DNA from 3 places in the Glaciimonas sp. PCH181 genome. Region 3 is predicted to be linked to each of the others. Evidence: predicted binding sites of a transcription regulator. Region 3 holds the regulator's gene; each other region holds the start of a gene.
What was found. Region 3 encodes sigma-54, which starts transcription at its own class of promoters, with help from an activator protein. Its sites were predicted from a motif close to TGGCANGNAANCTGCTTT; they were not measured.

Region 1 (3,305 bases), on a different contig from region 3:
CACGAAATTGCGTCAAGGCAAGAACGTCGGGAGGCTCTGCCGCGGTTACTTTACCTACATGTGCGTTTTCAAAGCGCAAAACATTAAAACTGGACTCCACGCGTAGGTAATCAAGAATCGTGATGGAGAGCGCGGTGGTCGATAAGACAAATAGCGTCAAGGTTATCCATGACCTCGTCACAAATACAGAACGAAAGCCAAGACGCACATTTAACACACCAACAACCAGCCCAGCAGGCAATAAAAAATACGCGTAATGTAAAGGGAGTTCAAGCATCGCGTGCGTTGCCAAGACTGTTATAAACAGTAATAAAATTGCATCTTCATGGTCTTTAATTCGACGTACACATGCCAAAAACCACCAAATAATTAATCCACTAATTAACAAGCCAATCGGTATGCCGTTCCAAAGAATCAAATCCAGAAATAGGTTGTGAGATTGAAAGAAAAGCATACCAAGATCAGGATGCTCATTTGCAACCTGATATTGCGCATGCGTCAGCTGCCCCCATCCATATCCAAAAAGAGATTGGTGCTGTACTGCATCAATAAACATGCGCCAAACCTGCGGTCGGGCCCCGATCAGATAACGCTCCGCTAAATCTCGATTCCCTTCGAATAATAAAGAATCAATTATCCAAGGGAGATTAATGACGCACGCGATGAAATACAATCCCAATCCAATGGCAGTTGCGAGCATACGTTTGGATCTTAAAAACCACGCCCACAGCAATAGCGCAGCTAGAATAACAAAAACATTCAACCATCCAGTTCGGGATTGCGTAAGCGCTACACCCAATAAAAGAAAGCAGGTCATCAAGATAGCTACAGGGGCCGAGAGTTGCCGTCGCTTAAATCCCCAGGCAGACGCGAGCATTCCCAAAATAAGTAGCGTAGCAAATTGATTGGGTTGTCCTAAATTCGCTCCTGGACGAAAATCATTCGATTTTAAAATCCAAATATCGAACCCGTCAAAGCGCAATAGTTGATGCAACTGAAAGTACATAGAAATCAGCGCCGCGATGCCGATTCCTAAAAACAAAAAATCAGCACACTCCCCGTTTGCGGCTTTCTCCCATCGCGTTCCCGCCAATAAAGCCAAAAGCAGACCAGTCAAATAGATAGAATTGATCCATGCAACTCCCCAGAAAGGCAACATGCCAAAAAAGAATTGCGCAATAGGAATAAAAATCAAGACCGCAACTACAATTTCGGGCCAATGCCACTCGTTCCGCTCACGCAACCTTAGCAGCAAGATCGTCATGCCAACCATTGTTAAAACAATTGAGGCCCAGGCGTCGCTGTGAAAGGTCGTCCACGGTGGGTAATGATTAGGCAAAAGCCAGGTACATGACAATGCTAAGGAAGCAATCACCATCCAAAAAGGACTGATAACTTTTTTGTTCAAAGACATATATTTGAGTATCTTCTGATGACACTGCTCTGCCCATATTGTCCGACAAAGAGTTCAATTGACAGGTCTGGATATAACGAGGCGGTCGCGATCAATGGCACATACCCAATAGAGGCAAAAGTAAAAACTCAAAAAGACCTGCCATCATTCGCCTTAAAATTAAAAAGCCTCACAACGTGAGGCTTTTTAAACGCGAATCAAAATTTCATGTAAAGAAACTGATTACTTGCAGCTAGCCGGACGATAATTTGTTGCAATGGTTCCACCGCATGTCCAGGTTAACACACCGTTACCGGCATCAGTCGGTGTCAAAGTGATAGTTTTCCCGCTGATATTAGTTTCAGCCGTAGTCGCCTGGACGGTGATAGTTCCACCGGATTGCCCCAAACTAGCTACATAAGTTGTTGCCATGGGAGTCAAAACTAATGATGCAGCTGATGGAAAAGCCCCATTGACTTGCCAATACTCAGCAATCTGAGTCTTTCCACTTGATGCAGCCAAGATCAGTTCAGTTACCTTTGCACGCACTGTGTAGTCTTTATAAGCTGGCAGCGCAATAGCAGCCAAGATACCAATGATGGCAACAACGATCATCAATTCGATCAGCGTGAAACCTTTTTGTGCTTGTGTTGATGTACGACGGATAAATTTGTTCATGCAAAACTCCCATTGGATTCGGTTGGAACTACCCCCACCATAAAGCAGTTAGCGTGCCAACCTCCAAACACCGCCCAACGGCTTAAAACCAAACCGTTTACTCCCAAAAAATCGACAAAATTCGTCTACGTGTACACCCACCTGACCAAAATCGTCACCCATCCTTGCAAATTAAGAATGCAAAAATCGTTACTTCCTTAATTGAATACTATTAACAAATAATCGAACTGGACACCTAGTCCAAGGAACGATGTTATCGGATTGTAAGACTCAAGCCCTCGCATCCACCTGCAATTCAGCTCTTGCGCTGATACAATGCTGCACTACCTGCTAGCCATATATTAAGCGTAAATTAATAAAATACGCCTCTAGCCGCCCCACTTTGATTGCGAATAACCCACTGCCATGACGCCGCCACTACTACCCCCATCCCCCAGCGAAATTCTGAGCCTAGCCGCCATGCCCGATGAACATCCCATGTCCGGCAGTTTATTTATGGTGGTCGCCCCATCGGGCGCTGGGAAATCAACATTGGTGAATGCTTTATTGGCGCAAGAACCAGAAATTAAGCTCTCGATCTCCTACACCACCCGCCCGCCACGACCTAAGGAAAAAAATGGTCGGGAATACCATTTCACTTCTATCGAGGATTTCCGTGCCCGGCATAAGCAGGGCGAATTTCTTGAATGGGCTGAAGTCCACGGCAATTATTATGGGACTTCGCGTTTGTCGATTGGTGAGCAGATGCAAGCTGGCACTGATGTGTTGTTAGAAATCGACTGGCAAGGTGCGCAACAGGTTAAGAAACAATTCCCGCATGCGGTGGGTATTTTTATACTGCCGCCGTCCATCGCGGCATTAGAAGATCGGTTAAAGAAGCGCGGGCAGGATGAGCCGCAAGTGATTACGCGCAGGATTCTGGCGGCAGGCGGGGAAATCGCCCATGCCCCTGAGTCTGAGTATGTTATTATCAACCAAGAATTTTCCTCTGCTTTGTCAGAACTGACCGCGATTGTTAAAGCAACTCGCTGCCGCTTCTCCCAACAAGCAGTACGTAATGCATCCTTATTTGCGCAACTTGGCATTCATGCCAACTTAAGCTAACACTTGGTTAACCTTGCTGACAACGACGATAAAACGACGCTGTTGCGAAATTGACAATTATTGTTTTTCGGAGAATGTATGGCCCGTATTACCATTGAAGATTGCATTAAACACATCCCTAACCGCTTTC
Region 2 (3,305 bases), on a different contig from region 3:
GTTTCTAATCACGTTTTTCAAATAAGCATTGAACTTTATTTTTTGAGGCGCGGTCTATCAGGAGCCTGTTTTGCATTTCTGCATACGCACGGCGTATTAGCCTGCCATCGCGGATTCTTGATTCTCCGTGTCCTGCATCCCTTATTTTGGAAGGCGATGCTTCATTTTTAAGGAGTTCTTATGCTAACGTTACGCAACCTATTACTGGCCTCTGCCATTGCAGTTTGTGCCACTGCCGCTGTAGCCCAGACAACGGCACCAGATCCGTCGAGTGATACTGCTCCAGGAATGGCGCCTATGGCACAACCAATGGCTCCCATGCCGCCTATGGATTCCACAGCACCGATGGATTCATCAGCACCAATGATGCCGTCTGCTGCACCTGTCATGATCCCTATCCCTGGCACCGACCAATCTATGATGAATCGTTATGATGACCCCTTAGTACAGGCACGGGTTGCCAGAAGTGAAGGCAAAACCCTGGATGCGTATAGACAAGCGCATCAAATGCGGACCGTGGATGACAGAGCTATAGGACACTAAGTAATTAATGTGCGCGCAGATGTGGATTAGCTGCACGCAAAATCCCGGTTTAAAGAGTTTACGACATTGCTTATCCGCATTCTCCTGCTTGCACGCGCTGACTGTTTAGCAGCTTTGCAATATGAACGTCGCCCTCGAAATTAGCGGGCGACGTTGTCATATAAGGCGAGTGTGTTTTATGCAGCTGACGGTTTAAAAGAATGCAGTTTAAGCGCCCGTCCAAGGCAAGCCCGCCTTGCACCATCCACCGACAGTTTTACGATGTCCGTCCGCATCTTTATTACCTTCAAATCCCTCCAGAATATCAAAACTGTTGCTATATCCGTGTTGGCTGGCCAGCGTCGCAGCATGTTGCGAGCGCACGCCAGAACGGCAAAGAAATACCAGAATCGTTCCTTTCTCAGCGATTTGCGCTAATTGGCTCAGAAAGTTAGGATTTGGCGCGCCGCCTGGATATTGCGTCCATTGCACTGCGGCGTGTTGTTTTTCGTTAATCGCGACGCGTCCGACCCAATCGCGTTCGGCATTGGTGCGCACATCGACCAATATTGCGCCTGGATTAGCTTGCAGAAGCGCGTAGGTTTCTGCAGGCGTGAGTGCCCCGGCGTAGGGCAATTTACCGGTTTGGCCACGTTGACGGCCAATCTCGAGCAGTTCTGCGGCAGTAGGCATATTGAATCTCCTGATAGAGGGGCGTTTTGAAGGTAAGCGATGAAATGTATTATAAGACCGAAAAAAGAAGTCGATAAAATTCGGATTAGTGTTGCGCACTAATATAGGGCAAATAAGTTATTGGAATTATTTATCGCACTAAATTGGTGCCTAAATCCTATCGCGCCCTACGATGGAGCGCTAAATAAACCATTCCTGCTCCCAAATTGGTACCTTGGGCCGCTTTATCGCTGCAATGTGCTGCTCAATCAAGCAAATACGCTCAGCGAATAAGCAATCGCGGAGTGGCGGATGGTGGCATGGATTCTGCTATCATTCCCCGTTGAATTCAGTTGGATTGTTTTCTTGTGGTATCGGTGGGTTGTTGGATCGCGCATGCGCGGCTAGCGTGTAATAGTCGGGTGTAAAATTCGGCGGTTCCCCGGTACACGTATTTGCACCAAAGACAGCAATATTTTGCATCTATTTAAACTTATCGACAACGGTAGCACTACTTTCTGATACTAGGAGTTTCACATGGCAATGACGGCCGCAGAAGTCTTGAAGATGGTCAAAGACAACGAAGTAAAGTTCGTTGATTTTCGCTTTGCTGATACCAGAGGCAAGGAGCAGCACGTAACTGTCCCTGTTTCCCATTTTGATATGGACAAGTTTGAGTCCGGTCATGCTTTTGATGGTTCTTCAATTGCTGGCTGGAAGGGTATCGAAGCATCAGACATGATCCTGATTCCAGATCCAAACACCGCCAATATCGATCCATTCATGGAAGAAACCACATTGTTCATGCAATGTGACGTCATCGAACCATCGGATGGCAAAGGTTACGACCGTGATCCACGCTCGATCGCCAAGCGCGCTGAAGCGTATCTGAAATCGTCCGGCATGGGCGACACTGCTTACTTCGGCCCAGAGCCAGAATTCTTCATTTTCGACAGCGTCCGTTGGGATGCATCCGACATGTCGGGTTCGTTCGTCAAGATCGGTTCGGAAGAAGCGTCATGGAGCACTGGTGCCAAGCTGCCAAACGGCAATACAGGTCATCGTCCAACAGTCAAAGGCGGTTACTTCCCAGTACCACCAGTCGACAGCTTCCAAGATATGCGTTCGGAAATGTGTCTGATCCTGGAATCCCTCGGTATCCCGGTTGAAGTGCATCACCACGAAGTCGCTGGCGCTGGTCAAAATGAAATCGGCACCAAGTTTTCGACATTGGTAGAGCGCGCTGACTGGACCCAAAATCTGAAATACGTGGTCTGGAACGTTGCGCACACCTATGGCAAAACGGCTACTTTCATGCCTAAGCCTATCGTTGGCGATAACGGCTCCGGTATGCACGTTCACCAATCCGTATGGAAAGATGGCAAGAACCTGTTCGCAGGCGACGGCTATGCAGGTTTGTCGGAATTCGCCCTGTACTACATTGGCGGTATCATCAAGCATGCAAAAGCACTGAACGCGATTACTAACCCAGGCACTAACTCTTACAAGCGTTTGGTTCCAGGTTACGAAGCACCGGTCAAGCTGGCTTACTCAGCGCGTAACCGTTCTGCTTCGATCCGTATTCCACACGTTTCGAACCCAAAAGGTCGTCGCGTTGAAGCCCGTTTCCCAGATCCACTGGCTAACCCATACCTGTGCTTCTCAGCATTGCTGATGGCTGGTTTGGATGGCGTGCAAAACAAAATCCATCCGGGCGAAGCAGCTTCGAAAGATTTGTACCATTTGCCGCCAGAAGAAGATAAATTGATCCCAACCGTCTGCGCCTCGTTGGAAGAAGCGTTGGAAGCCTTGGACAAGGATCGTGAGTTCCTGACACGCGGTGGTGTGTTCAGCGACAGCATGATCGATGCTTATCTGGAACTGAAAATGCAAGAAGTACAGCGTTTCCGTATGGCGACGCACCCGATTGAATTTGACATGTACTATTCGCTGTAAATTGCATTCATGCCTCAACGTATAGTCTGAGGCGAATTCAGATGCAAAAAGGACGGGAAAAGCCTGCTTTTCCCGTCCTTTTATTTTGTCGGGACGCTATAGAAACGACGGTAGTTTGTAAGAATACTTTGCTGGTTTGTCATGATCGCCATGTT
Region 3 (3,305 bases):
TATCGCGCAACACCGCGCCAACCTTAGGCATCAATCCCACAGCCACCCCGGATCGTGCCCTGTGCCGTTATCCCCGTTATTCCTTTTTCAGGATTCAGGATTTTTATGAAACGTATTCTTTTTTTATCGCTACTGGCATTGCAACTGACATTGATGTCGGGTGCGCGCGCCGAGAAAGCGGATGCAGATAAACCATCGAATGTCGAAGCAAACACGTTCACTTTGGATGACGTGAAGCAGGTCAAGATATTTACTGGAAAAGTTATTTTGACGCGCGGTACGCTGGTGATGAAGGCCGATAAAGTGGTCGTGACAACCGACCCATCCGGCTACCAATTCGCAACGTTATATGCAGCACCGGGCGGACTGGCAACGTTCCGCCAGAAACGCGATGGCGGTCCGGATTTATGGATTGACGGCGAAGCAGAGCGTATCGAATACGACGATAAAACTGAAATCGTAAAATTATTTTCTAAAGCGCAAATGCGGCGCTTGCAAGGCACAAAACCTACCGATGTCGTGAACGGCGAGTTCATTTCCTACGATAGTCGCGCTGAATTCTACTCGGTGAATAACAACGCGTCTGGCACAAGTCAGCCCGGTAGCGGACGCATCAAAGCGGTCATCCAACCGAAGGGGAAGTAAGATGACGGCGATTAATTCGAGTACGCTGATTGTCAAAGGCTTGCAAAAAAGTTATGGTGCGCGGCAGGTTGTCCGCGATGTTTCCCTGAATGTCAAAAATGGCGAGGTGGTTGGATTACTGGGCCCCAACGGTGCCGGTAAAACGACCTCGTTTTATATGATTGTGGGCTTGGTGCCGTCGGATGGCGGCGCAATTGATCTGGATGGCGTGGATATCTCGCGCTTGCCTATTCATCAACGTGCCGTGCTCGGTCTGTCCTATTTACCGCAAGAAGCATCGGTATTTCGCAAACTTACGGTAGAAGACAATATCCGGGCTGTGCTCGAGCTTCAGCGTCCAGACGGCGTGCCGCTCACCAAACAACAAATCTCGGACAAGCTGGAATCACTGCTGCAAGAATTGCAAATCGATAAACTGCGCGAAAACCAGGCTTTGTCGTTATCTGGTGGTGAGCGCCGTCGCGTAGAAATCGCCCGCGCTTTAGCCACCAATCCCCGTTTCGTATTGCTCGATGAGCCATTCGCAGGGATAGATCCGATTGCCGTAATCGAAATTCAGCGCATCGTGCGATTCTTGAAAGAGCGTGGGATCGGCGTCCTGATTACCGACCATAACGTGCGGGAAACGCTCGGCATTTGTGACCGGGCGTACATCATCAACCAGGGTAGCGTGCTGGCCAGCGGCAGTCCAGACGACATCATCGCCAACGAATCGGTGCGACGCGTTTATCTGGGTGAACATTTCCGCATGTAACTGAATACAGGAATACTGAGGAATCCCCAGCACACATGAAACAATCCCTCCAACTCCGCACCTCGCAACATCTGGCGCTGACACCACAGTTGCAGCAATCTATACGATTGTTGCAATTGTCTACGCTGGAACTGCATCAGGAACTGGAACACATCCTCTCGGACAATCCGTTGCTGGAACGGCTTGACGACCCTCTTGATAACTCTGTCAGGTTGTTAGCGGACGGCGCAATCAACTCGACGGCTTCGACGATGGATGCACCAACCGGCGATAGTGAAGTCAGCAGTTCACCAACAGAGCCGGAAGGCGGCGGTGAAACTCAAGAGGCTGGCGACAATAGCCAGGACAGCGCTAACAATGACAGCGAATGGAGTTTCGACGACGTTGCGCGCACTTCCAAAGCCCCGGACGACGAAGATGCCAGGCCGCAGTTGGAAGCTTATGAAACGACCTTGCGCGAACATTTGCTGAAGCAAATGCGTGAAACTGTGGATCAGCATCGCGACCGCGCATTGATCGAATTAATCATCGATGCGCTGGACGAGAATGGTTATCTGGAAGAGCCGCTGGAAGATATTCATGCCCGTCTTCCAGAGGAATTAGACATCGAAGTCGAAGAGCTATCAATGGCTCTGAAGATGGTGCAGAGCTTTGACCCGACTGGTGTGGGTGCTCGCAATGCTGCCGAATGTCTATCTCTGCAAATTAAAGCATTTCCGAAAGTAGCTTTCGTCACACGTCGTCTGGCATTAATTATTGTGCAAGATTATCTGGCCTTATTTGCACAACGCGATTTTAATAAAATCAAAAAAGCGCTCGATTGCGACGACGAAGATTTACGTGAAGCACAAGTAGTTATCAAGCAATGCAATCCTCATCCAGGCGCTACTTTTGCGGGCAGCGCCTCGGATTATGTGGTGCCGGACGTGATTGTCAGACGTACAAAAAATGGTTGGCAAGTCATGCTTAATAATGACGTTATGCCAAGACTGCGTGTAAACGCCCTCTATGCCAATATTCTGAAGCAAGGTAAAAGCGAAGGATCGCTGGGATCGCAGTTGCAAGAGGCGAAGTGGTTGATCAAAAATATGCGTCAACGCTTCGATACCATCCTGCGCGTGGCGCAAGCAATTGTAGAACGTCAACGGAATTTCTTCTCACACGGCGCGGTCGCGATGCGGCCGCTTGTGTTGCGCGAAATAGCTGATACACTAGGATTACACGAAAGTACTATCTCTCGTGTGACCACTCAGAAATACATGCTCACCCCTCACGGGATGTTCGAATTAAAGTATTTCTTCGGTAGCCATGTTGCTACAGAGGCAGGTGGAGAGGCTTCCTCTACAGCGATACGGGCGTTAATCAAACAACTGATAGGAGCGGAAGATTCTAAAAGTCCTTTCTCTGACAGCAAGATTGCCGATATGCTCGCGGAACAAGGTATGGTAGTTGCACGTCGTACGGTCGCAAAATATCGCGAAGCATTAAGAATTCCGCCAGTCAATTTGCGTAAATCTCTTTAGCTGTTTGTATGTATGCACAACCGTCGCTGTGTCCTGACTGACCGATTCATAATGAATTGATCATCCCAAGTCCGAACCGCCAACGACATACTTCATAGGAGCGCTGTATGAATTTCACAATTAGTGGGCATCACCTCGACGTAACTCCCGCCATTCGCGAACACGTGCTAAGCAAATTGGAGCGTATCAAGCGCCATTTCGATCAGGTCATAGATATTAGTGTGATCCTGACTATCGACAAAATCACAGAGAAAGAAAAACGCCAGAAAGCCGAAATTAATTTGCGCGTAAAAGGCAAAGACCTGCATGCTGAAAGCATTGCGCATGACCTTTACGCCGCCATTGACTTGCTGATCGACAAGCTTGATCGTCAAGTAATTAAA

Region 1: C7W93_RS00495 (pilin) is a predicted target of sigma-54. The motif match lies at 2,113-2,130, and genes of this name have one in related genera.
Region 2: glnA (type I glutamate--ammonia ligase) is a predicted target of sigma-54. The motif match lies at 1,511-1,528, and genes of this name have one in related genera.

The regions. Positions count from the first base shown of each region.
Region 1 is NZ_PYFP01000001.1:113,790-117,094, reverse strand. It holds gene C7W93_RS00500 (PglL family O-oligosaccharyltransferase) at 1-1,414, opposite strand, end outside; gene C7W93_RS00495 (pilin) at 1,637-2,071, opposite strand; gene gmk (guanylate kinase) at 2,531-3,175, shown strand; gene rpoZ (DNA-directed RNA polymerase subunit omega) at 3,254-3,305, shown strand, end outside.
Region 2 is NZ_PYFP01000001.1:2,454,027-2,457,331, reverse strand. It holds gene C7W93_RS11220 (rhodanese-like domain-containing protein) at 751-1,215, opposite strand; gene glnA (type I glutamate--ammonia ligase) at 1,732-3,150, shown strand.
Region 3 is NZ_PYFP01000002.1:831,252-834,556, forward strand. It holds gene lptC (LPS export ABC transporter periplasmic protein LptC) at 1-27, shown strand, start outside; gene lptA (lipopolysaccharide transport periplasmic protein LptA) at 106-645, shown strand; gene lptB (LPS export ABC transporter ATP-binding protein) at 647-1,399, shown strand; gene C7W93_RS16880 (RNA polymerase factor sigma-54) at 1,435-2,922, shown strand; gene hpf (ribosome hibernation-promoting factor, HPF/YfiA family) at 3,030-3,305, shown strand, end outside.